3 regions of the Rossellomorea sp. GAMAL-10_SWC genome follow, and region 2 is predicted to be linked to each of the others. Evidence: a T-box and tRNA genes for the amino acid it is inferred to sense, from the RefSeq annotation. Region 2 holds a T-box; the other regions hold tRNA genes.
What was found. The T-box of region 2 lies ahead of V5E38_RS15750 (valine--tRNA ligase). A T-box ahead of a tRNA ligase gene usually reads a tRNA of that ligase, here a tRNA-Val.
Positions count from the first base shown of each region.

Region 1 (10,148 bases), 970 kb from region 2:
AAGTACCCCTATCCAAATAGTTGCAAGTGGACCAAATTCAGAGACAGAACACTTAAAAAACATGTATGTTAAGTTAATTATGTCTGCCAAAAAATGTGTTTATATTCAAACACCGTATTTTATTCCAGATACAAGCATTATGGACGCATGCAAAATCGCAATTTTATCCGGTATCGATGTAAGAATAATGATTCCAAGTAAACCTGATCACCCATTCGTGTATTGGGCATCTCTATCGTACGCTGGAGAACTTTTATCGTATGGGGCAAAAATATTACTTTACGAGAATGGTTTTTTACATGCTAAAACAATCGTTGTTGATCATGAAGTAGCTTCGGTAGGAACTACGAATATTGATACACGTAGCTTTAAATTAAATTTTGAAATAAACGCAATTACCTATTCAGAAGAAAAAGCTTCTGAGCTACAAAATCTTTTTTTACTTGATAGTAAACATAGTAGTGAGCTTACAATTGAAAAATATCAAGAGCGATCAGTCATAATCAAGTTAAAAGAAGCAATCTCTCGCCTCTTATCTCCAATATTGTAAATAAAAACATTACTTAACGGTAATGTTTTTTATTTTATCTTATAGTTTCAAATTGAAAGGTAATGTGAGCTTTTCTGTAGAATAATCGTTATTGTTAAAAGTAAAGAAGGTGAAATTATGAGAATTATTAAGAAAATATTTGTAGTTTTTATAACTCTTTCAATCCTATCGATAAGTTTCTTTACAAATCCAACTTCTACATATGCAGCAAATAAAGTTTATACTGTAACTGCAAATAAATTAAACGTCCGTAGTGGGCCTAGTACATCATATAAGTTGATTGGTTCAGTTAATAAAGGCCAACTTTTAATGGTTATTAAAAAACACTCCAATGGATGGTATAAAATTAAGTTTAAAAAATCAACAGGATTTATAAATGGAGAATATGTGACGGCGGAGTTCACTAATGTTAAATCATTAGATAAAAGTATTATTGTTGACTTGAAATATAACACAACTAATAACTTTACTGGCAAACGTATTTATAATTTTAGTCAAGCAATACTTAGGACAAGCACAGCAAAAAAGTTAGCAAAAGCAAACGTAATCCTTAAAGAACAAGGATATACTATTAAAGTTTGGGATGCTTATCGTCCTTTATCTGCACAACAAACACTTTGGAACGCATATCCTAATTCGAATTATGTAGCTAAACCTGATCCTAAAAATATCCGTGGACACCAACTTGGCGCAACGGTAGATATTACAATATGTACTTTAGATGGAATAGAAGTACATATGCAATCTAAATTCGATGATTTTTCTTCACGAGCATCTCGAAGTTATAAACGAAGCAGTGAACAGGAAAAGAATTATCAAATTATGGATAAGGCAATGAGACAAGTAGGTTTTGTAGGCTATTCTAAAGAATGGTGGCATTACTCAGATAATAATCAAAAATTTAAAGCTATCCAGGTAATTCCTGCAAATTATTAATGCAAAAACTCACTTTTAAATAATAAAAGTGAGTTTTTTTATAAAAATATGTATTCTATTTAAAATAGAATTATCTCTATTTTGTGCGATGAACGGTTAAGGTTACTTTACTTGTTTCACACATAAATGTTGAAAGGTGGACAGGTTCCTCATTTGAATCATAGGCTATTTTTAGGATTTTAAAGAGATTGGCTCCTATATCGCATTCAAGGTAATTAGCATATACTTTTGTCGCACCGATTACGTCGATAATTTTATCGTTGCTTAGGATTTCCGTATTATAGTCCTTTGAGAGTACTTTATATGTGGATTCATCTGTTGCAATTTTCTTTTCCAAATCAGGAAAACGAATTAGTGAGTAATGTGCAATATCATAAAAAAGTGGACGGTCGTTCACATACATAAGTCGCTCAAGCTCTAGCACGCGACTTCCTTCTCCAACTTTAAGATGTTCTGCAACATCCTTTGATGCAGGGATGACTTCACTTCTAAGGATTCGGGAATTTGGAATCATCCCTAGTTGGTGGCTAAACTCCGAGAATCCGCTTACAGATAGCAGTTCATTATTAAACTTATTCGAAGCTACAAATGTCCCCCTGCGTGGTATGCGTGTTAATGTACCATCCTTCACTAATTCCTCAATAGCCTTTCGAATAGTGATTCGACTGACATTATACGTTTCACAAAGCTCAGCTTCTGTGGGAATCTGTTGATCTGGTTTATATTTCCCTTGTTGAATATCATTCTGTAGCATTTGCCTAATCTGCATATAGAGAGGCTGTGGGGTTGAAGAATTTAGGTTCATAATTTTCATCCTATCCGTCAATGTTTTTCAACATTATTATACACTGCCGACTAGTCATCGTCACCATGCACCTAAATATCCAATTGTTTTTGTAGCCGTTTTAGTCCCCAATTCCAAACACTGTTGGATCGAATGGCCCTGTAAAGTACCAAAAAGAAAACCAGCTATGAAAGAATCTCCTGCTCCCATCGTATCTACTACATTATCTTCCAATACTCCAAATTGATAAAAATGTTTCCCGTCGAAAGCTAAAGATCCATTTTCTCCAAGCGTAGCAACAGCAACCTTGGAACCTTTTGTTTTTACCTCCTTTAAAAATCCCCTGATATATTCATCATCTTTTTTATAAGAAAAAAAGGAATAGTCCACATAACTAGGTAGTTTCTTTACTAAATCGTGCTCTAACTGGTCTGAAAAATCAAATGCAGTAAGTAAGCCTTTTTGTTTAAAAAGTGGATAATACTCCTCAACATGTCCCCATATACCAGCGTGGACGAGTTGATGGGTTTGAATAAACTCCAGTTCTTCATCAGTTAATGTGAACTGTGCCATTACTCCTTCATCGTAATCTCCAAAATGACGGTCATTATTAACCAATTCAACATAGGTAACCGCTGTTTTTCCTATCTTTTTAGAAATAAACGATGTATCGACACCCTTACTTTGAATTGACTTAATCATTTGTTCACCATAGGAATCACTTCCAACCCACCCGATATACGAAGAGTCCGCCCCTAACTCCTTTAAATAGACAGCAACATTTACCGGATTTCCTCCAGGATACACTTTCTCGTTTGTAAGATAGACATCCATACAGTTATCGCCGACTGTAACAATTCTCATCTAATCCCAACCTTCTTTTTATTCTAAGAAACGAGCACTACTATGTAGTGCCCACTAAATATTTTAATATTCTACTTTGCGGTAGTATCTTCTTAGGTCTAATGAGTGGTTTCTTTCCTTTTCCAGGTAAACACTGATTCGACTTAAGACCGCCCAGTTAACGCTAACAGAAAAATGTTTTCTAAATTCCTCACTAATGCCTTGCAATTCAAAGTCCTTTGTATCAATAACAGTTAATTGATTTGTAACTTTTTCAGCAAATCTTTCAACACGATCCATCAATGGTCTTGTTTCATCTTCTCCTTTAAGTAAAATAACACTAGTATCTTCAACAACTAGCTCAAGCGTACCATGGAAAAACTCTGCTGCATGGATGGACTTTGCATGAATCCATTGCATTTCCTCCAAAATACACATTGCGTATGAATAAGTGTTACCCCACAAGTTACCTGAGCCCACCATCATATGATAATCTGTATCCTTATGTTTAATAGCAAATTCCTCAGCCTTATTATCAAAGTCTTTTACAGCAGCTAAAATTGCTTGTGGCAACAAGGAAACTTCTTTTGTGAACTGTTCATATTGCGGAAATTCATTGTTATTATACATGAAGCGAAATACTACCATGTACAACAACATAAAGAACGTATCAAAGGAATGCTTTTCCGAGCCGGTTGTAATACAGTAATCTACTACCTGGGTTAATGGAGTATTTGGCTCCGCTACTAATGCAATTGTAGTAGCTCCTCTTTCTTTACAAAACTCTGCTGCTGCAACAGTTTCTTGTGTTGTCCCTGAAACTGAGGTGAAAATACATACTGAATCCTTTGAAAAATGCTTATTGTTCATGACCATAAACTCCGCCGCGATTTCGGCATGTACATTGATCGTTGAGTTTGATTCTAAAATATATTTATAAGGATACATCATTGCAATCGTTCCGCCAGCACCAATCAGGAAAAGATTGCTGTAACCTTTTTGACAGATTGAATCGACGATATCCTCAATTTTACTTCTAAATGCAAGTCCTTCTTTTTCTACAAGTTTTAAAAATAACGCTTCATCAAATTTTAACATGGTTAGATCCCCCTAAATTATATTTGTTATGTCTTGTATTATAATTAAATATAACAAATAAAGCAAGATTTTTCAAAAAATTAAAAAGCTAGTAAAAGAACACTAGCTTCCTGAAATAATTGAATTCTTCTCTAGATTACCGCCATTTTTCTTATTCGGCCCGTACCGTTTTTCCCAGTAAAAGTAAACAGGTAGTCCGGTAACGATAACAATGAATGCAGCTACCATCCCTTGCCATGGAGCCCAAGTAAACGTACCCCAAGCAAGCCAAGAAGCTCCAATAATTGCTAAAATCGTCGTTAGTCTCCACATTGGCATCCTGTAAATCGGGTTATAGTCCTCTCTCTTACGGCATTTATAAACCGCTACAAAATCCAAAATATTAATCACTAATTGAATTAATGTGAAATAGCCTAGTAAAGTCGTTAAATTAGTTGCAAAAACTAGAATACATGCATAGGTAACTTGAACAATAATTGAAAAACTTGGTGTTTCATACTTTGGATGGACACGACCAAAACGTTGGAAAAACAGCCCGTCCTTCGCCATCGCGTATTCTAACCTAGGTTGAAACATGATACAGGAACTTAGTGATCCTAAAATAACTATAATTGCAGTAATCGCAACAAACGAAGAAGCAATATGAGATAGTCCTGGTATATACTTAACCGCATCAGAAACAGCTGCGCTAGAACCTATCAATTTACTAAAAGGCATTAATCCAATTACGCAGACTGCTAGCAAAGTATATAAGATTAATACAATAAAGACAGAGCTAATTAGAGCACGCGGTAGCGTTTTTCCAGGATTTTTAAATTCACCTGCCATAAAACAAATAGCGGCCATACCTGTGTATGCCCAGGTTGTTGCAGAGACACCACCGATTAGACTCGTTTTTACAACTTCTCCATGAGGCGTATAGGAGAAGTTCCCCGGGTGCATATACATTAAACCTAGAACAATAACAATAATGAACGGAATGATTTTCACGGCGGTAATAATTACTTGAAAAAGCCCGCCCTCTTTTACACTACGATAATGAATTGAAGTTATGATTAAAATGATCGCAACCCCTAACAACTTACCAGCAACTCCTGAGAAGAATGGGAAAAAGCTTGCCAAGTATGAAACTACTGCTAGAGCCATAATCGAAATAGATGGTGGATCAAGTGCCCAGAATGTTGCCCATCCATATAAAAAGGCTAAAGGTCTCCAGCCTGCTTTATTCAAATAAACGTAACCGCTTCCATTTTCAGGGTAAGCAGTTGATAATTCCGCAAGAACCATTACTTGCGGAATAGCGATAATACCGCCAATAATCCAAGCTAAAATAGAAATAGAAGGGGTTCCCGCTGCTTTTGCTACATCACCAGACGAGACAAAGATACCTGATCCTACAGTCGTACCAACTGCAATTGCTAATGCCGACCAAAATCCAAGCTTTCGTGTAAGCGTAATATTACTCATAAAGGCTCCTCCAAATTTTTAGATTATACAATTCCTAATTCATTTAGTTTTACTAAGGATTTTTTAACAGCATCTAGTGGATTTTGATAGTAAGTTGACCCCATAATTTCAAGAGTGCATGCCCCATCGTATTGGTGCTTTTGAATGCTTTTTACATATTCTCTCCATTGTAAATGACCATCATCTAAAGCAAGATGAGAATCTGTCTTGCGATCACCATCTATTAAATGGAAATGACATAACTCAGGAAGCAATAAAAAATAATCATCCGGTGTTTCACCAGCCAGGTTCATTGCAACAGTATCAATCATCCCTTTTAAATAAGGGGACTTTATTTCGTCAATCATTCTCTTTAATTCCCACGTATTAATAATTAAATTAGATTCGAATTTTGTTAACGGTTCGAGTGCAAGAGTGATACCCTCCTGCTCTGCCACCTTTGTAATTTGATATATTGATTCACTTGCATATTTCCACGATTCTTCTTTTGTTAGGGAGAAGTCACCGATCCCTGAAGTAATTACCATCTTATCCGTCTCCAATTCCACAGCAGAGTGAATATTTTCAATAAAATAATCAATACTCGTTTTTCGCCAATTCAGATCTGAAGCAGCAAGATTGTAAGGATAAATGCATTGTTCTGGCGTATAGCAGACTATTTCCATACTTCTAGCTTTAATTTCTTTCTTTATCTCTCTCAAATTGCAAAGCAAATTTCTATACACATAGAGATGTGGTTCACCAGCCCATAATTCAATGCTACTGATGCCTAATCGGTCCATACAATCCAAAAAATATTGGATCGGAAAATGCTTGAATGTAATATTCATCCCTGCTATTTTCATTGATTACCTCCTTTCACTTAAAGTCATTTCATTTGTTATGCTTTGTATTATAATCAAGAATAACATAAAATACAATAAATTTTTAAAATTTTTAATATTCATTTTAAAGTCTTACAAATTCTAGTACCGTAACCAACTGATTTATAAATGTCATACAATTTTTAAACACAAAAAAGGCCTCTACATCACGTAGAAGCCTTATTTCTTTTTATATAATTTGATGCACAATATTTTAAAATTGTATTCTACTATCAAGATAGCACATCTAACACTTTAAAATTCAATAAAAAAGATGTTACCGAAAACATCAGTAACATCTTACAATTTTATCTAATATGGAGTAAAAAGGAGTACGGCCTTTAATTCCAAAAAATAATTAATTTTTGAAAACCCTTGAAAACACTGATGCGGCCGAGAGGACTTGAACCTCCACGGAGAAACCTCCACTAGGCCCTCAACCTAGCGCGTCTGCCATTCCGCCACGACCGCGAATAAACAAAAGTGAGCCATGAAGGATTCGAACCTTCGACCCTCTGATTAAAAGTCAGATGCTCTACCTACTGAGCTAATGGCTCGTAATAATTAAAAGTAATTATAACTAAATACAATATATCTTTAAACCAACTTACTGTCTACACGATCGCATCTAAGATAAAAGCAATCCCCTTACCTTAAACATATTAATAAAAAACTAAAATGGCTGGGCTACCTGGATTCGAACCAGGGCATGACGGAATCAAAATCCGTTGCCTTACCGCTTGGCTATAGCCCAATGATATTACATCATGAATCAACTTCTCCGAGTAACCTTCATGAACCCGCACCGCAGGATTTTTTTTATGTTGTTTTGCTTCTACTTCTAGAATTAACTCCTCAAGATAAAAAACAATCCGACAACTTCGAAATTCATCTTTATCTAGAGTGCGAGTATGCTACATGAACCTACACCGCAGGATTTTTTTTATGTTGTATTGTTAATACCTCTCGAATTACTCCTCAAGATAAAAAACAATCCGACATCCTTACAAAAAAACAAATGGCTGGGCTACCTGGATTCGAACCAGGGCATGACGGAATCAAAATCCGTTGCCTTACCGCTTGGCTATAGCCCAATGAACTAGCTGCATGATCTACTTCCCCGAGTATGCTACATGAACCTACACCGCAGGATTTTTTTTATGTTGAAATGTTTTAACCTCTCGAATTTACTCCTCAAGATAAAAACAATCCGACATTTCAATATACTTCTTTGCTAAGTACGAGTAACCTACATGAACCTACACCGCAGGATTTTTTTTATGTTGAAATGTTTTAACCTCTCGAATTTACTCCTCAAGATAAAAACAATCCGACATTTCAATATACTTCTTTACTAAGTACGAGTAACCTTCATGAACCTACACCGCAGGATTTTTTTTATATTGAAATGTTTTAACCTCTCGAATTTACTCCTCAAGATAAAAACAATCCGACATTTCAAAATATTTATTATAAAATAGAAATTAACTCTATAACCCTAACAATAGAATCTGTAGAAGCTTATTGTTCAACTTTGGATCTAACTCTCAAAATAGAAAGGCTAACTCCAAAAACCCACTCTTACTATTTTTCTCCAAATAAAGAAAAAAATACTACAATTTGTAGTAAATAATGGCGGTCCCGACCGGGATCGAACCGGCGATCTCCTGCGTGACAGGCAGGCATGTTAACCGCTACACCACGGGACCATATGTAATTAATGGTGGAGGATGACGGGCTCGAACCGCCGACCCCCTGCTTGTAAGGCAGGTGCTCTCCCAGCTGAGCTAATCCTCCAGGATAAAAATGGTGACCCGTACGGGACTCGAACCCGTGTTACCGCCGTGAAAGGGCGGTGTCTTAACCGCTTGACCAACGGGCCTTATATATGGCAGAGAAGAAGGGATTCGAACCCTCGCACCGCGTAAACGATCTACACCCTTAGCAGGGGCGCCCCTTGAGCCACTTGGGTACTTCTCTATAATAATGGCTCCGCAGGTAGGGTTCGAACCTACGACCACTCGGTTAACAGCCGAGTGCTCTACCACTGAGCTACTGCGGAAAAATACTAATCTTTTCATCAATTGCTAAAACGTGATGACAAGTATTAATATAAACTAAATGCCTATTAGATGTCAACACTATTTATAATAGTTTTAATGGACTTTTGCATGATCCACATACATAGCGGCTTATGTCCACTTTTCTTTTTCTTAAGAAAGCTTGCCCACACCCTGAACATCTATATTTATACTTATAAGAATGCGTTCTTTTTTTTATTGAGTTTAGTGGTTTACAATACCTAGGTGCACCTACCTTTTTTAATAGCTCTTTAAAATCTCTATCTTCGTGCTTATATCCTTTCTTCATAATATGAAGATGATAATGACATAGCTCGTGTAATATGATCCCCTTTAACTCTCCAATTCCGTGTTCTTCATAATAAAACTTATTTAATTCGATATTACTTGTCTTTAATAAATACCTACCACCAGTTGTCCTCAATCTAGTATTGAAAGAAGCTTGGTGGAGAAATGGTCGATCGAAATAAGTGATTGATAGTTCTTCAACTAGTTTTTGTATCTCCTCATTATCCATTTATGAATCGCCATCCTTTTTTCTTCTTTATTATACTGAACAACTCACAAATTCTTGGGTATGCGCATACATTAAACTTACAAATGAGAATTTCAAAAGATCTTATTAGTACGATTTATGCTAAATGGGCTGCTCTTAGTAAATCTCTCTACAACGGCGTAATTTTTACTATCAAAATGAACAATACAGTTATCCTTTTAATACAGTGTATCGGAAGGTTACCCCTCACTCATTTATTTCATCGCCCATCCTCAAAAAAAGATGGGCGAAGATTTTTAAGTTGGAGGTTTTCATCATGGTAATGCCTAGTTGGCTTAAAACTCAAATGCAAAAAGCATTTTATGAAAAAAACCGTTATCAAATTAAATTATTGAATCAATGTTGGTTTTATTATCAAAAAATTAAGCTTTGACGATTTCTTTCGATTCAATTGGTAACATAGATAAACCTACTCTTTGTTTCTTTTGGTCTACTTCAGCAATCCATACTTTTACTACCTGACCAACCGATACAACATCAAGAGGATGCTTAATAAATTTGCTACTTATTCTAGAAATATGAACAAGGCCATCATTCTTTAGCCCGATATCAACAAACGCACCAAAATCGACTACGTTTCTTACTGTTCCTTCAAGTTCCATTCCTATTTTTAGGTCTTCAATTTGAAGAACATCTTGGCGAAGGATTGGTGCTGCTAATTCATCTCGTAAATCTCTTTCAGGTTGCATTAATGATGCTAAAATATCTTTTAGAGTAATTTCACCAATATCTAGTTGTTCTGATACTTCTTTTAAATTAATCGTTTTTAACTGTTCTTTCAATTCATTTGAACCAATTTGGCTCGTTGAGAAATTTAATTGCTTTAATAATTTTTTTACTTGTACGTAGCTCTCCGGGTGAATACTTGTACGGTCTAAAGGCTCATCTCCTTCAAGAACACGTAAAAATCCAATACATTGCTCATATGTTTTAGCGCCTAATCTCGGTATTGTTTTAAGCTCTTTTCGGT
Region 1 is NZ_CP144911.1:4,130,740-4,140,887, forward strand. It holds gene cls (cardiolipin synthase) at 1-550, shown strand, start outside; gene V5E38_RS19935 (M15 family metallopeptidase) at 668-1,486, shown strand; gene V5E38_RS19940 (GntR family transcriptional regulator) at 1,563-2,291, opposite strand; gene frlD (carbohydrate kinase family protein) at 2,352-3,134, opposite strand; gene V5E38_RS19950 (SIS domain-containing protein) at 3,198-4,211, opposite strand; gene V5E38_RS19955 (amino acid permease) at 4,314-5,678, opposite strand; gene V5E38_RS19960 (sugar phosphate isomerase/epimerase family protein) at 5,702-6,523, opposite strand; tRNA gene V5E38_RS19965 (tRNA-Leu) at 6,930-7,012, opposite strand; tRNA gene V5E38_RS19970 (tRNA-Lys) at 7,026-7,098, opposite strand; tRNA gene V5E38_RS19975 (tRNA-Gln) at 7,221-7,295, opposite strand; tRNA gene V5E38_RS19980 (tRNA-Gln) at 7,561-7,635, opposite strand; tRNA gene V5E38_RS19985 (tRNA-Asp) at 8,175-8,250, opposite strand; tRNA gene V5E38_RS19990 (tRNA-Val) at 8,263-8,338, opposite strand; tRNA gene V5E38_RS19995 (tRNA-Glu) at 8,349-8,423, opposite strand; tRNA gene V5E38_RS20000 (tRNA-Ser) at 8,431-8,521, opposite strand; tRNA gene V5E38_RS20005 (tRNA-Asn) at 8,529-8,603, opposite strand; gene V5E38_RS20010 (SprT family zinc-dependent metalloprotease) at 8,687-9,139, opposite strand; gene cmpA (cortex morphogenetic protein CmpA) at 9,441-9,551, shown strand; partial or broken gene V5E38_RS20020 (helix-hairpin-helix domain-containing protein) at 9,541-10,148, opposite strand, start outside.
Region 1: it encodes a tRNA-Val, which carries the amino acid that the T-box ahead of V5E38_RS15750 (valine--tRNA ligase) is inferred to sense. The anticodon was not compared.

Region 2 (10,148 bases):
CACAACAGTACACAGAAAGAGAAAAAGGTAGATAAAGATCAATTACAAATCCATTATGATACGTTAACTAAAAGGTGGAGTAAAGATAAAGATGTATTGGAAAATTTCATTGAGGCTGCAGAAGGTAATTGGTATATGTCACCTTATGAACTAAGCTATTGTACGTATTTTCATAAAATATTAAGTGCACATCAATTTGCTAAGGGACAGTTAGATGAATGGTTTAAAAAAATGAAGGAAACTGAAAATACTAGAGTTGTCATGAACCATGGGAATTTATCTATTTCTCACTTTCTTGTAAATAAAAGAGGTGAAGGTGTCTTTATCAATCTAGAAAATGCACAAGAAACTACACCAATTCAAGATTTAACGAACTATTATAAGAATTCTTTTAAAACTTATCCTATTCAGCAATCTGATCGTAATAATTGGCTTAAAATGTATGAAAAGAATTTTTCATTAAGAGAAGAGGAAAGAATGTTATTTTTAAGTTATATGGCATATCCAACTCAGTTTTCTTCCAAAATTTCTAACTATTTAAAGCGATCCGGGGTTAATAATGAAAAAGACAATGTAAGAGATTTATTAAATGCTTATTGGCATATGATTAATATTGAATATTTTGTCTCAAAAATACAAGAGGATATTGAAGCAGAGAAATCTATAGATGGTTTATGAGTTCAATTTGCATTAGTAAGAGAGAAAATAAAAACATCTATCCAAAAAATGTATCACTAAATGTTAGTAACATGGATAGATGTTTTTTATGTTTATTATTTTACATGACGTTTAATTGCATTTACTACACTTTTACGTACAAAATCCTTGTCCGTAATATGATCCTTTGAAAAAGAAATTCGAACATTATTTTCATCAGAGCCAAATAATTTAGAAAATTTACTAGTTGTTTCTTTTTGATTTTGATTAAGTTGTAGGATTAAGTCGACTGTTTTGTCAAAGCTTAAATAGTTAACTTCAACCTCTTCTAATTTTCCACGGAATTCGCCATTCATTGGGTAAAATTCAAATTCTTGAATAATTTTCCCATATTTCTTTTTGTTTTCACTATCTCTTAATACAAATCCTTCTTCTTGAAGTGCCTGGATTACCGTTTTTAAGCCGACTGAAGGCACTACTTGAACGCCATCAGCATCATATTGGTCAACAGCTTTTTCTATTTCTAAATGAGTTTTAATCCAAATATGGGATTTGTGAAGTGATACTGGTGTATTTTCAGATAAGGTGAAAAAGAAAGGAATAACAACTTCTTCATTTGCATTTATTATACGATCAACTGATACGATAAATTTTTGTAAAGTACCATTCTTATTAATAATCTTATCATTTGATTCAACTTGATATTCAGTCATTACATGTAAAAAGACGGAATCTAGTTCTTGTTTAACTCGACCACCTTTTATATATAATTCACCTTTTACTCGTTCACCAGCTTGATATTCTGTTTTTTCAAGCTTTGTATCGATTCTCGTTCCACCGATTCCGAGAACACGAGCTAATGTATTTTTAAATAACCCCATGAATATCCCCCTAAAAATTATATCTACATACTATATAATTATCGCATAATTAAATAAGTACTAGTATACCAGAATGTTAAATAATCATTACAATTATTTGTCGTATTTTTTTTATGTATTAAAAAATGTGGTACGATATTGACACATATTGAATAATCTAGAAAGAAATTAGAAATAATGTTGACTAAGCTTAAGTAAATTTTGTAGACTATTACATATATTCATAATGAAATGCAATGATAGGGAAGAGTACAACGAACTAGTTCTTCAGAGAGGAAACCATTTGGTGGGAGGTTTCTAGAAAATAGAGTTGGAATGTCGCCCTTGAGCAGTGACTTCGAAAGCTTTTTGTGATTAGAAGTTACCGGATGATCCGTTATCTTTTTTAAGTGTGTCAGTTAAACACAAGTTTTTTCTGACAAAAAAAGGTGGTACCGCGAATTCAACTCCATTCGTCCTTTTCAAGGATGAGTGGAGTTTTTTTATTTTTCAATAAATATTAGAGGAGATGAATCCGAATGGAAACAACAAAAAAATCATTACCAACAAAATATGATCCGAATTTAGTTGAAAAAGATCGTTACCAATTTTGGTTAGATGGGAAATTCTTTGAAGCACAAGTGGAATCAGAAAAGCAGAAATATACAATCGTAATTCCTCCACCAAACGTAACTGGAAAATTACACTTAGGTCATGCTTGGGATACAACATTACAAGATATCTTAACTCGTACTAAACGAATGCAAGGTTATGACGTACTTTATTTACCTGGTATGGACCATGCTGGTATTGCTACACAAGCAAAAGTAGAGGCGAAATTACGAGAAGAAGGCTTATCAAGATATGATTTAGGACGTGAAAAATTCCTAGAAAAAGCTTGGGAGTGGAAAGAAGAATATGCTTCTCATATTCGTTCTCAATGGGAAAAAATTGGATTGGGTCTAGATTACTCTCGTGAAAGATTCACATTAGATGAGGGTTTATCTGATGCAGTAAAAGAAGTATTCGTTAAGCTATACAACAAAGGATTAATCTATCGTGGTGAATATATCATCAACTGGGATCCAGCAACAAAAACAGCTTTATCAGATATCGAAGTTATTTATAAGGATGTTCAAGGTGCATTCTACCATATGCAATATCCATTAACAGACGGAACTGGAAAAATTCAAATTGCAACTACTCGTCCTGAAACAATGCTTGGGGATACTGCAATTGCGGTTCACCCAGAAGACGAAAGATATAAATCAATGGTTGGTAAAACTGTTACACTTCCTATCGTAAATCGTGAAATTCCAATCATTGCTGACGATTATGTTGATATGGAATTTGGTACTGGAGTTGTAAAAATTACTCCTGCCCATGACCCGAATGATTTTGAAGTTGGAAACCGTCATGACTTACCTCGCATTCTTGTAATGAATGAAGATGGTACAATGAATGAAAAAGCAGGAAAATATAATGGTATGGATCGCTTTGAATGCCGTAAACAAATTGTTAAAGATTTACAAGAGATGGGTGTTCTTGTTGAAATCGAAGAACATATGCATTCTGTAGGTCATAGTGAACGTAGCGGAGCGGTTGTTGAGCCATATTTATCAACACAATGGTTTGTTAAAATGCAACCACTAGCGGATGCTGCAGTAGCATTACAAAATTCTGATGATAGCGTAAAATTTGTACCGGATCGTTTTGAAAAAACGTATCTACGTTGGATGGAAAATATCCGTGACTGGTGTATTTCACGTCAATTATGGTGGGGACACCGTATTCCGGCTTGGTACCATAAAGAAACTGGTGAGATTTATGTAAATCAAGAGCCACCAGCTGATATTGAAAATTGGAATCAAGATAACGACGTTTTAGATACTTGGTTCAGTTCTGCATTATGGCCATTCTCAACTTTAGGTTGGCCAAATGAAGAAAGTAAGGATTTCCAAGCTTACTTCCCAACAAATGTATTAGTAACTGGTTATGATATTATTTTCTTCTGGGTATCACGAATGATTTTCCAAGGAATTGAATTTACTGGTAAACGTCCATTTAACGATGTTTTAATTCATGGCTTAGTACGTGATGAGCAAGGACGTAAAATGAGTAAATCACTTGGTAATGGTGTTGACCCAATGGATGTTATTGAGAAATATGGAGCAGATTCATTACGTTACTTCTTAACAACAGGAAGTTCACCGGGCCAAGATTTACGTTTCAGTATTGAAAAAGTTGAAGCTACTTGGAACTTTGTAAACAAAATTTGGAATGCTTCTCGTTTTGCTTTAATGAATATGGAAGGTTTCACATATGAAAATATCGATTTAACGAAAGAAAAATCTGTTGCTGATGAATGGATTTTAACTCGTTTAAATGAAACAATTGAAAGTGTAACAGCTTTAATCGATCGTTATGAATTTGGTGAAGTTGGCCGTGTACTTTATAACTTCATATGGGACGATGTTTGTGACTGGTATATTGAAATGGCAAAGATTCCTTTATACGGTGAAAATGAAGATGCAAAAAATATGACTCGTTCAGTTCTTGCTTACGTATTAGAAAGTACAATGAAGCTTTTACATCCATTTATGCCTTTCGTAACTGAAGAAATTTGGCAATCTCTACCACACCAAGGGGAGTCTATTACAGTTTCTGCTTGGCCGACAGTTAGAGAGGAATTAACAAATAAAGAAGCTTCTGAAACGATGAAAATATTAGTTGAGTTAATTCGTTCAGTTCGTAATATTCGTGCAGAAGTAAACACGCCAATGAGCAAAAAAGTTCAACTAATGATCTCTGCAAAGGATGAAACGATTGCAGCTGCATTAGAAGAAAATCGTTCATATATCGAGCGCTTCTGTAATCCAGAAGAATTAACAATTTCTACTAACTTAACTGCACCAGAAAAATCGATGTCTGCAGTAATTAGTGGAGCTGAGCTTTATCTTCCTCTAGAAGGTTTAATTAATCTTGAAGAAGAGAAAAAACGTTTAGAGAAAGAATTAGAAAAATGGACTAGTGAAGTTGAACGAGTTCAAAAGAAATTAAGTAACCAAGGATTTGTAGCGAAAGCTCCTGCAGCAGTTATTGAAGAAGAGCGTCGTAAAGAAAAAGATTATCTTGAAAAACAAGAATCTGTAAGAGCTCGAATTGCAGAACTAAGTAAATAAGTAGTTTAAGCAGGCGAGCTAATCGACTGTAATAAAAGTTAGTAAAATAAAAACGACGAATTGAGTTAAGAATTCGTCGTTTTTTACTATAAAGGTAGGGGTAAGATGGTTAATACATATGAGGAAGCACTGAAATGGATGTATAACAGAACAAAATTTGGCATTGTACCTGGACTACAAAGAATGGAAGAAATGCTAGTTAGATTAGGAAATCCTCAGCTTAGTGTCAAAGCAATTCATGTCGCAGGAACGAACGGAAAAGGCTCTACAATTACTTTCCTTCAAAGTATTTTATTAGAAGCAGGGTATACTGTAGGAACTTTTACATCACCATATATATTAGATTATCGTGAACAAATCATGTTCTGCGGTGAAATGATTAGTGAACAAGAATTTATTCAACTAGTAAACTGTATGATGCCAGTTGTTGAAGAAGTTGAACAGTTGCCTTGTGGTGCTCCAACTGAATTTGAAATCATTACAACAATGGCTTTTTACTTTTTCGGTAAAATAAAAGAACATGACATATTTTTAGTAGAAGCTGGTTTAGGTGGGTTAGAGGATTGCACAAATGTAATGACACCTTTAATTAGTATTATTACGAGTATTGGCCATGATCATCAACAAATTCTTGGTGAAACAATAGACGAAATCACTAAGCATAAGGCAGGAATTATTAAAAAGGGAATTCCAATTGTTACAGCAGAATTGAAAGAAAAAGCTTTAACGATTATTCAAAATGCCGCAATTAAAAATGAGGCTGATTATTTTGAATATGGTAAGCATTTTTTTGCTTCTCCTTTGAAAGATTCACTTTATGAAAAGTTTAATTACAAAGGCAATGAAATGTTAATTGAAAATATTGAGCTATCGATGCTTGGGCACCATCAAATTAGGAATGCTTCATGCGCAATCTGTGTTGTTCAATTATTACAAAATAAATATGGAATGAAGTTTAGTGAAGATCATATCAAAAGAGGATTAAAAATAGCTCAAAAAGCAGGTAGATTAGAACAAATAGCTTCTAATCCTGTCATTTATATTGATGGAGCACATAATGTTGAAGGAATTAAAAGTTTAGTGGAGACGATGAATAACCATTTTCTTGATAAGGAAATAAAGATTCTATTCTCTGCTTTGAAAGATAAAAATGTTGAAGAGATGTTAAAAGAATTACGAGGTATAACAAATAATATTGTAATGACAACTTTTGATTTTCCTAGAGCGATGAATAACGACGAATTAATTTCGAATGCTAATACACTTAATATAAAATATGAAAGTGATTTATCTATTGCAATCGATAAGAATATAAAGGATATACAGGAAGACGAGATATTATTAATAACCGGTTCATTATATTTTATCTCGGTAGTAAGAAGATATTTGCTAAAAAAATTCGCTTAGAATTGTAAAGGAGGGCCCATAATCTTGCTTAGTAAGCATAGTAATAGGTTGATTTGGATCGCATGGATTGTTCTAATGCCTATCATATTTTATTATGCTAATATGGTTAGCCCTCTTAGACATATAGAACGTTCAAATTCTTTAATTATAATTGCGTTATTTCTAATTGTAGCAAATATGCCAATTAAAATTAATGATGCTACATTTTCTTTTATTTTCGGAATCTCAATTTTGGTTTTTTTATCGTATGGTTTAGTTGCAGAACTTTTAATAAGTCAATTAGCCTATTCGATTTTGTATATAAGATTGAGTATTACAAAAAAAACTCTCTACCGAATGCCACTTAATTCGTTAATGTTTGCATTATGTTCTATTGGTAGTGCGTTACTTTATTATTTAGTTGGGGGAAAGATTGAACCTACTGGGACTAAAGAAATATTGAACAGCTTAATTCCAATCCTAATTTACACTCTTGTATCTTTTTCCATTAATCAAATCGTTATTTATTTTATTACGATTTACTTATATAAAAGAGAAATGAAATTGATTAATAGGGAATTTAAGTGGGATTTGTTTATCTATATATTAATGTATCCAATCGGAATAAGTCTTTATTTAATGTTAGAGACAAAAGGATATATTACGATAATTTACATAACTATTTACTATATTATTTTAATGATTATTTTAAACTCTTTATCCTCTGCTTTAAATATGAACAAATATTTAAAGAAAACGATGAAAATAAGTCAAAAACTGTCACAAAGAATGGACGAAGAAGAAGTAATCGATGAGTTTTTTGAACAACTTACTACTTTAATTCCAGTTTCATATGGAAATTTATTTATAGTTGAAGATAAATCGCTTAAATTAAAAAGATATTTTCAAAATAAATGTGATGAAAAAATATTTAGTTGTCCTTACTTTGATACGCTTGAAGGTTCAATATCTAAAAAAGTTTTTTCTGATAAAAGAAGATATAGTTTTAGCAGACGATCACAATGGTACACTAATGATCATTTGAAATTTTCAGAAGCAGAAAGTTTATTATCAATCCCAATTATAAAAAATCAAGAAGTAGTTGGTGTACTTACAATTGCATCAGAACAAAAAAATGCGTTTAAAAAATACCAAGTAGTTCTGATCGAAATACTTGCATTATATCTCGCAATTGCGGTTGAAAATGCAAGGTTTTACTTACAAACAAAAATCAGAAGTGAAACTGATTCTTTAACCGGCTTATATAATTTTGAATATCTCGAATCTAAAATTAAAGATGAATTTGAACAGTTGAAATCATTCAAGATAAAGTCAATTTCATTACTCCTCATAGATTTAGATTATTTTAAAAGAGTGAATGACGAATATGGTCATCAAGCAGGTAATGAAGTATTATTTGAAGTTGCAAGACGGATTAAAATGGTAGTGAAGCAAAGTGGTTTAGTTGCTCGCTTTGGTGGAGAGGAATTTTCAGTACTTCTTGTAAATCATAATGAAAGAGAAACATATAATTTAGCAGAAGAAATTAGAAAATCACTTGAAATTATTCCATTTTACATTACAAATCATATGACTAACGAAGATCAGCAGATTAAATTAACAGTAACAGCAAGTATAGGAGCAGCAGTTGCACCATTTGTGGCGACAGAACCGTCAGACTTAATTCGATGTGCAGACAGAGCTATGTATTCAAAAGCAAAAAATGCTGGAAGAAATAAAGTGGCAATGTATAGCAAATAACCACCGGGAATTCTACGGTGGTTATTTATTTATGTAGATAAAAAATAGGCAAGTTTTTGTAATTTTTTGTTGCACGATACCTGTTTGCCCTCGACAAATGTCGGCGTGTTTTTCTGGAATTATATGTTAGTATTTTTTTACGTTTTAAAATAAAGTAGTAGGAGGATTCATATGGACAAGTCCTCAAAGATATCAATTAAAATTAATGGCGAGGAAAAAGCGTTTGAAGAAGGTGCCGTGACTTCTCAAGATCAGGTAGAGGAGAAGAACGGGGAATTTGGATGGGTTTTACCAACTCCTGATGGGTTAGGCAAAAAAGTAATCGTTTTAGATGATGTTAAAAAGAAGAAAAAGATTAAGCCAGAGCAAAAGGTGAAGGAGAAAAAGAAAAAGAAGATTTCTTTTTTCACAAAGAAGTCACCTTCGAAAAGTATTATTATTTCTATTATAGGTGCAAGTTTAATAGGACTGTGTTTTGGGTTTGTATTTTTAGGCATATTTAAACAATCAAAGCCAGATGCACTTAACCCAACAAAAAATAGTGTATCGGTTTCTGGTACAGCAACAAATCAAGTACAAATGAAGATTCCAGCAGTGAAGTTTGATCTCGCACAAGTTGGAATGTATAAAAGTATGGAATCAGCTAAGAAAAATGAAAAAGAAGTATCTACAAATGGCTTTACCCCTGTCATTTATGAAAAAAATAATAATTTTTTCGTCGTTATTGCTTTGAGCGGGAAAGATAGCACGTTTTTAGCAGATGAAGTTAAGAAAAAATTAAAAAGCACATATTTAAAAGAAGAGACAGTTGGTGGGCAAGAATACAAAGGCCCAAAACAATCAGTAGATATGTACAAAGCTGAAGTGGAAACATTTAATTTTATGTTATCGTACTTAACAGATAAAAACTTTAATAACGAAAAACAGCTTGAACAAATAAGCTCAACCATGTTAATTTTGTCTAAACAAAAAGATTATATTAAAAATAAGCAATTACTAAGTGGACTTAAGCATTTACAAAACATCGAAAAAGTAATGTCCTCAAACACTAAGCACAATCTAAATAAAGTAACCCAATCAGTCCAATATGACATGTTATCCTTATTTAAAATATTAAAAGAACAAAAAAATACACTAACAAATTAAATTTTGTTAGTGTATTTTTAGTTTGTTGAAATATAAAAGTCAATCAGTTGAACATTATTGATGTTAAAATTCATATTTTGAAGACCTATTAAGATTTTAGATGTTAATGTGTGTTTAAACAATTTTATTAAACCAACAAACTATAGTAATTGTTTTATTGAAGAGTTAAAAATTAAGAGTAAATATTAGATAAATTCTAATGATTAGTTTATAAGTTGATGTTTGATCTCAATTGACATACAAACAAATGAAAAACTGTTTTTTTATGCTAAGTAAAGGACATTAAATTAGCATTTAATCCAGAGTGCTGAAATATAAAATGGTCAATAGAGAAAACGGACATTAAATGAACATTTATTAATGATGAAATTATTACTTTTTGGATGATTTATTAATGGTTTAAAGTTACTCTAAGTAAAAGCTATTAGATTAGTATTTATTGCAGACTTTTTTGATTGAAAAAGTTGATTGGAACGAAAGGGATGCTTGACTCCTATGGGATAAGCGGGAAGGCTGAGACCCCACAGGCTTGCCGAGGAGGCGAAAGAATCTCGCCCCATGGAAAGCGAGCATCCTGTAATGGAATTCAACATCACTCTACTCCTTTACGAAAATTTGAAAATAAATTGACAAGATCATTTTTCAACAACGTGAATACACTGGCAAATTATTTTTGTATTTTTTATTACAAATTAAATGAAAGAAATTAATATTTAACATTAAAAACTTCTTCTAGAAATTGATATCTATTCAAATTTTAAGCAAATTTTACTCCGAAAAGACTGGGTTTGGACATAAAATATTTAAAAATGAAATTTTATTATTAGGGTATTTTAATACTTAACAAAACTTTCATTTTTATTACATTTTAATAACGAATAGACAACGAAAAGTGTTTTTTACTAATTTGTGTTATAGTGATTACTTGGGTAGGATAATCTTGTATCCTTCCTTTAAAATTAAATAATAGGTGAATGACAATGAAAAAACTTATATTAGCCTCTGCATCTCCTCGAAGAAAAGAACTTCTTAGCATGTTAAATATCCCTTTTATCATTGAAACTAGTGATGTTGAAGAAGTAATGGAGCAGAACTTGCAGTCTTCTGAGATTGTAATGAAATTGGCGGAAGAAAAAGCTACAGATGTATCCAATAA
Region 2 is NZ_CP144911.1:3,159,804-3,169,951, reverse strand. It holds gene ysxE (spore coat protein YsxE) at 1-678, shown strand, start outside; gene V5E38_RS15755 (sporulation protein) at 774-1,538, opposite strand; T-box leader at 1,766-2,001, shown strand; gene V5E38_RS15750 (valine--tRNA ligase) at 2,057-4,699, shown strand; gene V5E38_RS15745 (bifunctional folylpolyglutamate synthase/dihydrofolate synthase) at 4,805-6,106, shown strand; gene V5E38_RS15740 (sensor domain-containing diguanylate cyclase) at 6,131-7,846, shown strand; gene V5E38_RS15735 (hypothetical protein) at 8,018-8,992, shown strand; gene V5E38_RS15730 (Maf family protein) at 9,973-10,148, shown strand, end outside.

Region 3 (10,148 bases), 1.1 Mb from region 2:
TGCGGCTGGATCACCTCCTTTCTATGGAGACATCATGAACCGATGGTTCATGTATGAAAATGTTTCTTCATTGTTTTGTTTAGTTTTGAGAGTTCACTCTCAACTTTGTACCTTGAAAACTAGATAATGTCATTCATTAAACTGCGTAAGTTTAATCCAATTAGTTTTAAAATTAGTTAAGTTAGAAAGGGCGCACGGTGGATGCCTTGGCACTAGGAGTCGATGAAGGACGGGACTAACACCGATATGCTTCGGGGAGCTGTAAGTAAGCTTTGATCCGGAGATTTCCGAATGGGGAAACCCACTACTCGTAATGGAGTAGTATCTTTACCTGAATACATAGGGTACTGAGGACAGACCCAGGGAACTGAAACATCTAAGTACCTGGAGGAATAGAAAGCAATAGCGATTTCCTGAGTAGCGGCGAGCGAAACGGAAGATAGCCCAAACCAAGAGGCTTGCCTCTTGGGGTTGTAGGACACTCTATACGGAGTTACAAAGGAACGGGGTAAATGAAGCGACCTGGAAAGGTCCGTCAAAGAAGGTAAAAACCCTGTAGTTGAAACCTCGTTCCCTCTTGAGTGGATCCTGAGTACGGCGGAACACGTGAAATTCCGTCGGAATCTGGGAGGACCATCTCCCAAGGCTAAATACTACCTAGTGACCGATAGTGAACCAGTACCGTGAGGGAAAGGTGAAAAGCACCCCGGAAGGGGAGTGAAAGAGAACCTGAAACCGTGTGCTTACAAATAGTCAGAGCTCGTTAACGAGTGATGGCGTGCCTTTTGTAGAATGAACCGGCGAGTTACGATCCCGTGCAAGGTTAAGTTGAAGAGACGGAGCCGCAGCGAAAGCGAGTCTGAATAGGGCGATATAGTACGTGGTCGTAGACCCGAAACCGAGTGATCTACCCATGTCCAGGATGAAGTTCAGGTAACACTGAATGGAGGTCCGAACCCACGCACGTTGAAAAGTGCGGGGATGAGGTGTGGGTAGCGGAGAAATTCCAATCGAACTCGGAGATAGCTGGTTCTCCCCGAAATAGCTTTAGGGCTAGCCTTATGTGTTAGAGTCTTGGAGGTAGAGCACTGATTGGACTAGGGGCCCCCAACGGGTTACCGAATTCAGTCAAACTCCGAATGCCAATGACTTATCCATAGGAGTCAGACTACGAGTGATAAGATCCGTGGTCAAGAGGGAAACAGCCCAGACCGCCAGCTAAGGTCCCAAAGTATACGTTAAGTGGAAAAGGATGTGGAGTTGCTTAGACAACCAGGATGTTGGCTTAGAAGCAGCCACCATTTAAAGAGTGCGTAATAGCTCACTGGTCGAGTGACTCTGCGCCGAAAATGTAACGGGGCTAAACGTATCACCGAAGCTGCGGATTGATACCGTATGGTATCAGTGGTAGGGGAGCGTTCTAAGGGCGTTGAAGCTAGATCGTAAGGACTGGTGGAGCGCTTAGAAGTGAGAATGCCGGTATGAGTAGCGAAAGACGGGTGAGAATCCCGTCCACCGTATGCCTAAGGTTTCCTGGGGAAGGCTCGTCCTCCCAGGGTTAGTCAGGACCTAAGCCGAGGCCGACAGGCGTAGGCGATGGACAACAGGTTGATATTCCTGTACCACCTCATTTCCGTTTGAGCAATGGAGGGACGCAGAAAGATAGGGTAAGCGCGCTGCTGGATATGCGCGTCCAAGCAATTAGGCTGATGTGTAGGCAAATCCGCACATCATAAGGCTGAGTTGTGATGGCGAGGGAAATATAGTACCGAAGTTCCTGATTCTACGCTGCCAAGAAAAGCTTCTAGCGAGGAAATAGGTGCCTGTACCGCAAACCGACACAGGTAGGCGAGGAGAGAATCCTAAGGTGAGCGAGAGAACTATGGTTAAGGAACTCGGCAAAATGACCCCGTAACTTCGGGAGAAGGGGTGCTCTTTTGGGTGTATGCCCGGGAGAGCCGCAGTGAAAAGGCCCAAGCGACTGTTTAGCAAAAACACAGGTCTCTGCGAAGCCGCAAGGCGAAGTATAGGGGCTGACGCCTGCCCGGTGCTGGAAGGTTAAGAGGAGGGGTTATCCCTTACGGGAGAAGCTCTGAATTGAAGCCCCAGTAAACGGCGGCCGTAACTATAACGGTCCTAAGGTAGCGAAATTCCTTGTCGGGTAAGTTCCGACCCGCACGAAAGGCGTAACGATTTGGGCACTGTCTCAACCATAGACTCGGTGAAATTATAGTACCTGTGAAGATGCAGGTTACCCGCGACAGGACGGAAAGACCCCGTGGAGCTTTACTGCAGCTTGATATTGAATTTTGGTACAGCTTGTACAGGATAGGTAGGAGCCTGAGAAGCCGGAGCGCTAGCTTCGGTGGAGGCGTCGGTGGGATACTACCCTGGCTGTATTGAAATTCTAACCTAGAGCCGTGATCCGGCTCGGAGACAGTGTCAGGTGGGCAGTTTGACTGGGGCGGTCGCCTCCTAAAGAGTAACGGAGGCGCCCAAAGGTTCCCTCAGAATGGTTGGAAATCATTCGAAGAGTGTAAAGGCATAAGGGAGCTTGACTGCGAGACCTACAAGTCGAGCAGGGACGAAAGTCGGGCTTAGTGATCCGGTGGTTCCGCATGGAAGGGCCATCGCTCAACGGATAAAAGCTACCCCGGGGATAACAGGCTTATCTCCCCCAAGAGTCCACATCGACGGGGAGGTTTGGCACCTCGATGTCGGCTCATCGCATCCTGGGGCTGTAGTCGGTCCCAAGGGTTGGGCTGTTCGCCCATTAAAGCGGTACGCGAGCTGGGTTCAGAACGTCGTGAGACAGTTCGGTCCCTATCCGTCGTGGGCGCAGGAAATTTGAGAGGAGCTGTCCTTAGTACGAGAGGACCGGGATGGACACACCGCTGGTGTACCAGTTGTTCTGCCAAGAGCATGGCTGGGTAGCTATGTGTGGAAGGGATAAGTGCTGAAAGCATCTAAGCATGAAGCCCCCCTCAAGATGAGATTTCCCATAGCGTTAAGCTAGTAAGACCCCTGAGAGACGATCAGGTTGATAGGTCAGAGGTGGAAGCGTGGTGACACGTGGAGCTGACTGATACTAATCGGTCGAGGACTTAACTAACAAGTTTGATAATGACATTATCTAGTTTTGAGGGTATAAGTTTTATAAAAAAATATTAAAAAAGTTATTGACTTTGACTGATATTTTGATATAATAATTAATGTCCTAAAGAAAATGAATCAAGTGATGATAGCGAAGAGGTCACACCCGTTCCCATACCGAACACGGCAGTTAAGCTCTTTTGCGTCGATGGTAGTTGGGGGTTTCCCCCTGTGAGAGTAGAACGTCGCTTGGTTTGATGGAGGATTAGCTCAGCTGGGAGAGCACCTGCCTTACAAGCAGGGGGTCGGCGGTTCGAGCCCGTCATCCTCCACCATATGCCGACTTAGCTCAATTGGTAGAGCAACTGACTTGTAATCAGTAGGTTGGGGGTTCAAGTCCTCTAGTCGGCACTCTTTTGAGCCATTAGCTCAGTAGGTAGAGCATCTGACTTTTAATCAGAGGGTCGAAGGTTCGAATCCTTCATGGCTCACCATTTTCTCAAAAGAGAATATTTGCGGGTGTGGCGGAATTGGCAGACGCGCTAGACTTAGGATCTAGTACTTCGGTGTGGGGGTTCGAGTCCCTTCACCCGCACCATTTAAATTTATAAGTTATAAGCAGTATACGCGGAAGTAGTTCAGTGGTAGAATACAACCTTGCCAAGGTTGGGGTCGCGGGTTCGAGCCCCGTCTTCCGCTCCACATATGCTGCCGGGGTGGTGGAATGGCAGACACACAGGACTTAAAATCCTGCGGGGGTTGACCCCGTGCCGGTTCGAGTCCGGCCCTCGGTACCATTTATAATATGCGCCCGTAGCTCAATTGGATAGAGCGTTTGACTACGGATCAAAAGGTTATGGGTTCGAGTCCTTTCGGGCGCGCCATATTACGGGAAGTGGCTCAGCTTGGTAGAGCACCTGGTTTGGGACCAGGGGGTCGCAGGTTCAAATCCTGTCTTCCCGACCATTTCAATAAGGGGCCTTAGCTCAGCTGGGAGAGCGCCTGCCTTGCACGCAGGAGGTCAGCGGTTCGATCCCGCTAGGCTCCACCAAGATGATCTTTGAAAACTAAACAAAACATGAAGTAAACGTCAATTATTAGTTTTTTGAGCAATACAAGATTTAAACTTAACTTTTATGGAGAGTTTGATCCTGGCTCAGGACGAACGCTGGCGGCGTGCCTAATACATGCAAGTCGAGCGGACTAATGGGAGCTTGCTCCCGTTAGTTAGCGGCGGACGGGTGAGTAACACGTGGGCAACCTACCTGTAAGACTGGGATAACTTCGGGAAACCGGAGCTAATACCGGATGACATAAAGGAACTCCTGTTCCTTTATTGAAAGATGGCCTCGGCTATCACTTATAGATGGGCCCGCGGCGCATTAGCTAGTTGGTGAGGTAACGGCTCACCAAGGCGACGATGCGTAGCCGACCTGAGAGGGTGATCGGCCACACTGGGACTGAGACACGGCCCAGACTCCTACGGGAGGCAGCAGTAGGGAATCTTCCGCAATGGACGAAAGTCTGACGGAGCAACGCCGCGTGAGCGATGAAGGCCTTCGGGTCGTAAAGCTCTGTTGTTAGGGAAGAATAAGTGCTAGTTGAATAAGCTGGCACCTTGACGGTACCTAACCAGAAAGCCACGGCTAACTACGTGCCAGCAGCCGCGGTAATACGTAGGTGGCAAGCGTTGTCCGGAATTATTGGGCGTAAAGCGCGCGCAGGCGGTTTCTTAAGTCTGATGTGAAAGCCCCCGGCTCAACCGGGGAGGGTCATTGGAAACTGGGAAACTTGAGTGCAGAAGAGGAAAGTGGAATTCCAAGTGTAGCGGTGAAATGCGTAGAGATTTGGAGGAACACCAGTGGCGAAGGCGACTTTCTGGTCTGTAACTGACGCTGAGGCGCGAAAGCGTGGGGAGCAAACAGGATTAGATACCCTGGTAGTCCACGCTGTAAACGATGAGTGCTAAGTGTTAGAGGGTTTCCGCCCTTTAGTGCTGAAGTTAACGCATTAAGCACTCCGCCTGGGGAGTACGGTCGCAAGACTGAAACTCAAAGGAATTGACGGGGGCCCGCACAAGTGGTGGAGCATGTGGTTTAATTCGAAGCAACGCGAAGAACCTTACCAGGTCTTGACATCCTCTGACAACCCTAGAGATAGGGCTTTCCCTTCGGGGACAGAGTGACAGGTGGTGCATGGTTGTCGTCAGCTCGTGTCGTGAGATGTTGGGTTAAGTCCCGCAACGAGCGCAACCCTTGATCTTAGTTGCCAGCATTTGGTTGGGCACTCTAAGGTGACTGCCGGTGACAAACCGGAGGAAGGTGGGGATGACGTCAAATCATCATGCCCCTTATGACCTGGGCTACACACGTGCTACAATGGATAGTACAAAGGGTTGCAAGACCGCGAGGTGGAGCTAATCCCATAAAACTATTCTCAGTTCGGATTGTAGGCTGCAACTCGCCTACATGAAGCCGGAATCACTAGTAATCGCGGATCAGCATGCCGCGGTGAATACGTTCCCGGGCCTTGTACACACCGCCCGTCACACCACGAGAGTTTGTAACACCCGAAGTCGGTGGGGTAACCTTTTAGGGGCCAGCCGCCTAAGGTGGGACAGATGATTGGGGTGAAGTCGTAACAAGGTAGCCGTATCGGAAGGTGCGGCTGGATCACCTCCTTTCTATGGAGACATCATGAACCGTTGGTTCATGTATGAAATGTTTCTTCATTGTTTTGTTTAGTTTTGAAGGATTATCCTTCTATTATAGATATGGGCCTATAGCTCAGCTGGTTAGAGCGCACGCCTGATAAGCGTGAGGTCGATGGTTCGAGTCCATTTAGGCCCACCATATCTTTTTAATATAATAATGGGGCCTTAGCTCAGCTGGGAGAGCGCCTGCCTTGCACGCAGGAGGTCAGCGGTTCGATCCCGCTAGGCTCCACCATTTTTTTATTTTGTACCTTGAAAACTAGATAATGTCATTCATTAAACTGCGTAAGTTTAATTCAATTAGTTTTAAAAATTAGTTAAGTTAGAAAGGGCGCACGGTGGATGCCTTGGCACTAGGAGTCGATGAAGGACGGGACTAACACCGATATGCTTCGGGGAGCTGTAAGTAAGCTTTGATCCGGAGATTTCCGAATGGGGAAACCCACTACTCGTAATGGAGTAGTATCTTTACCTGAATACATAGGGTACTGAGGACAGACCCAGGGAACTGAAACATCTAAGTACCTGGAGGAATAGAAAGCAATAGCGATTTCCTGAGTAGCGGCGAGCGAAACGGAAGATAGCCCAAACCAAGAGGCTTGCCTCTTGGGGTTGTAGGACACTCTATACGGAGTTACAAAGGAACGGGGTAAATGAAGCGACCTGGAAAGGTCCGTCAAAGAAGGTAAAAACCCTGTAGTTGAAACCTCGTTCCCTCTTGAGTGGATCCTGAGTACGGCGGAACACGTGAAATTCCGTCGGAATCTGGGAGGACCATCTCCCAAGGCTAAATACTACCTAGTGACCGATAGTGAACCAGTACCGTGAGGGAAAGGTGAAAAGCACCCCGGAAGGGGAGTGAAAGAGAACCTGAAACCGTGTGCTTACAAATAGTCAGAGCTCGTTAACGAGTGATGGCGTGCCTTTTGTAGAATGAACCGGCGAGTTACGATCCCGTGCAAGGTTAAGTTGAAGAGACGGAGCCGCAGCGAAAGCGAGTCTGAATAGGGCGATATAGTACGTGGTCGTAGACCCGAAACCGAGTGATCTACCCATGTCCAGGATGAAGTTCAGGTAACACTGAATGGAGGTCCGAACCCACGCACGTTGAAAAGTGCGGGGATGAGGTGTGGGTAGCGGAGAAATTCCAATCGAACTCGGAGATAGCTGGTTCTCCCCGAAATAGCTTTAGGGCTAGCCTTATGTGTTAGAGTCTTGGAGGTAGAGCACTGATTGGACTAGGGGCCCCCAACGGGTTACCGAATTCAGTCAAACTCCGAATGCCAATGACTTATCCATAGGAGTCAGACTACGAGTGATAAGATCCGTGGTCAAGAGGGAAACAGCCCAGACCGCCAGCTAAGGTCCCAAAGTATACGTTAAGTGGAAAAGGATGTGGAGTTGCTTAGACAACCAGGATGTTGGCTTAGAAGCAGCCACCATTTAAAGAGTGCGTAATAGCTCACTGGTCGAGTGACTCTGCGCCGAAAATGTAACGGGGCTAAACGTATCACCGAAGCTGCGGATTGATACCGTATGGTATCAGTGGTAGGGGAGCGTTCTAAGGGCGTTGAAGCTAGATCGTAAGGACTGGTGGAGCGCTTAGAAGTGAGAATGCCGGTATGAGTAGCGAAAGACGGGTGAGAATCCCGTCCACCGTATGCCTAAGGTTTCCTGGGGAAGGCTCGTCCTCCCAGGGTTAGTCAGGACCTAAGCCGAGGCCGACAGGCGTAGGCGATGGACAACAGGTTGATATTCCTGTACCACCTCATTTCCGTTTGAGCAATGGAGGGACGCAGAAAGATAGGGTAAGCGCGCTGCTGGATATGCGCGTCCAAGCAATTAGGCTGATGTGTAGGCAAATCCGCACATCATAAGGCTGAGTTGTGATGGCGAGGGAAATATAGTACCGAAGTTCCTGATTCTACGCTGCCAAGAAAAGCTTCTAGCGAGGAAATAGGTGCCTGTACCGCAAACCGACACAGGTAGGCGAGGAGAGAATCCTAAGGTGAGCGAGAGAACTATGGTTAAGGAACTCGGCAAAATGACCCCGTAACTTCGGGAGAAGGGGTGCTCTTTTGGGTGTATGCCCGGGAGAGCCGCAGTGAAAAGGCCCAAGCGACTGTTTAGCAAAAACACAGGTCTCTGCGAAGCCGCAAGGCGAAGTATAGGGGCTGACGCCTGCCCGGTGCTGGAAGGTTAAGAGGAGGGGTTATCCCTTACGGGAGAAGCTCTGAATTGAAGCCCCAGTAAACGGCGGCCGTAACTATAACGGTCCTAAGGTAGCGAAATTCCTTGTCGGGTAAGTTCCGACCCGCACGAAAGGCGTAACGATTTGGGCACTGTCTCAACCATAGACTCGGTGAAATTATAGTACCTGTGAAGATGCAGGTTACCCGCGACAGGACGGAAAGACCCCGTGGAGCTTTACTGCAGCTTGATATTGAATTTTGGTACAGCTTGTACAGGATAGGTAGGAGCCTGAGAAGCCGGAGCGCTAGCTTCGGTGGAGGCGTCGGTGGGATACTACCCTGGCTGTATTGAAATTCTAACCTAGAGCCGTGATCCGGCTCGGAGACAGTGTCAGGTGGGCAGTTTGACTGGGGCGGTCGCCTCCTAAAGAGTAACGGAGGCGCCCAAAGGTTCCCTCAGAATGGTTGGAAATCATTCGAAGAGTGTAAAGGCATAAGGGAGCTTGACTGCGAGACCTACAAGTCGAGCAGGGACGAAAGTCGGGCTTAGTGATCCGGTGGTTCCGCATGGAAGGGCCATCGCTCAACGGATAAAAGCTACCCCGGGGATAACAGGCTTATCTCCCCCAAGAGTCCACATCGACGGGGAGGTTTGGCACCTCGATGTCGGCTCATCGCATCCTGGGGCTGTAGTCGGTCCCAAGGGTTGGGCTGTTCGCCCATTAAAGCGGTACGCGAGCTGGGTTCAGAACGTCGTGAGACAGTTCGGTCCCTATCCGTCGTGGGCGCAGGAAATTTGAGAGGAGCTGTCCTTAGTACGAGAGGACCGGGATGGACACACCGCTGGTGTACCAGTTGTTCTGCCAAGAGCATGGCTGGGTAGCTATGTGTGGAAGGGATAAGTGCTGAAAGCATCTAAGCATGAAGCCCCCCTCAAGATGAGATTTCCCATAGCGTTAAGCTAGTAAGACCCCTGAGAGACGATCAGGTTGATAGGTCAGAGGTGGAAGCGTGGTGACACGTGGAGCTGACTGATACTAATCGGTCGAGGACTTAACTAACAAGTTTGATAATGACATTATCTAGTTTTGAGGGTACGAAGTACAACTCTATAAATCAGGTGATTATGGCAAAGAGGTCACACCCGTTCCCATACCGAACACGGCAGTTAAGCTCTTTTGCGTCGATGGTAGTTGGGGGTTTCCCCCTGTGAGAGTAGAACGTCGCCTGGTAACCAAAAACATCAGCTATTAGGCTGATGTTTTTTTTGTTATCTAAAAATGCTCAAATGAACAAACGAAATAGAGCAAGTTAATAATTTTTTTAATAAAAGTAAAAAGGAAAAAAAGCTTCTTAAAAGAATTGTATAACATATATATATATATACTGATAAAGAAAAATCGCCGATTGGCGAGCCTTTAGGTAAAGACAGAGAGGATATAGCACTTATATTTAATACCCAAAATTGAAAAATACGTCAATTTTTCTTCTAGGCTACCAATTCAATTTATACAATTCTTAAAGGTAAAAAGATTAAGAGCTGTATCGTTTGGAAAAAATGGTAAAGAGATAATAGTTGAAATTTTTCATGAAAGGAATATAATAATAGTCAAAGATAGTCAAAGTCAGTAAAGGTGGTAAATAGATGAAGAATATATCAGATATTATTGAACAATATCTAATGCACTACTTTGACATATCCGATAAAGATTATGTCGAGATAAAAAGAAGTGAAATAGCGAATAAATTTGATTGTGTACCTTCTCAAATAAATTATGTAATTAATACTAGATTCACATTAGAAAGAGGATATGTAGTAGAAAGTAAACGTGGTGGCGGCGGGTATATTAGAATTATTAAAGTGCAATTTCATGATAAAGCAAGCGTGATTGATCAAATATTAAGTAGTTTTACTAATAATATTGCACAGTCTAGCTCAGAGGACTATATTCGTCTACTACTTGAAAAAAATGTAATTACTGGGCGAGAAGCAAAAATGATGTTAAGTGTATTAGATCGTTCAGTAATAATGGTTAATTTACCTTATCGAGATGAGTTAAGAGCAAGAATGTTCAAGGCAATGCTAAGAAGCTTAAAGTATAAATAGAATATGGAGGTTGCCCATAATGATTTGTCAAGAATGTCAAGAA
Region 3 is NZ_CP144911.1:4,255,755-4,265,902, reverse strand. It holds rRNA gene V5E38_RS20755 (16S ribosomal RNA) at 1-21, shown strand, start outside; rRNA gene V5E38_RS20750 (23S ribosomal RNA) at 175-3,112, shown strand; rRNA gene rrf (5S ribosomal RNA) at 3,232-3,347, shown strand; tRNA gene V5E38_RS20740 (tRNA-Val) at 3,353-3,428, shown strand; tRNA gene V5E38_RS20735 (tRNA-Thr) at 3,432-3,504, shown strand; tRNA gene V5E38_RS20730 (tRNA-Lys) at 3,512-3,587, shown strand; tRNA gene V5E38_RS20725 (tRNA-Leu) at 3,609-3,691, shown strand; tRNA gene V5E38_RS20720 (tRNA-Gly) at 3,721-3,795, shown strand; tRNA gene V5E38_RS20715 (tRNA-Leu) at 3,804-3,890, shown strand; tRNA gene V5E38_RS20710 (tRNA-Arg) at 3,901-3,977, shown strand; tRNA gene V5E38_RS20705 (tRNA-Pro) at 3,983-4,059, shown strand; tRNA gene V5E38_RS20700 (tRNA-Ala) at 4,069-4,144, shown strand; rRNA gene V5E38_RS20695 (16S ribosomal RNA) at 4,227-5,776, shown strand; tRNA gene V5E38_RS20690 (tRNA-Ile) at 5,869-5,945, shown strand; tRNA gene V5E38_RS20685 (tRNA-Ala) at 5,966-6,041, shown strand; rRNA gene V5E38_RS20680 (23S ribosomal RNA) at 6,122-9,059, shown strand; rRNA gene rrf (5S ribosomal RNA) at 9,115-9,230, shown strand; gene V5E38_RS20670 (CtsR family transcriptional regulator) at 9,644-10,105, shown strand; gene mcsA (protein-arginine kinase activator protein McsA) at 10,125-10,148, shown strand, end outside.
Region 3: it encodes a tRNA-Val, which carries the amino acid that the T-box ahead of V5E38_RS15750 (valine--tRNA ligase) is inferred to sense. The anticodon was not compared.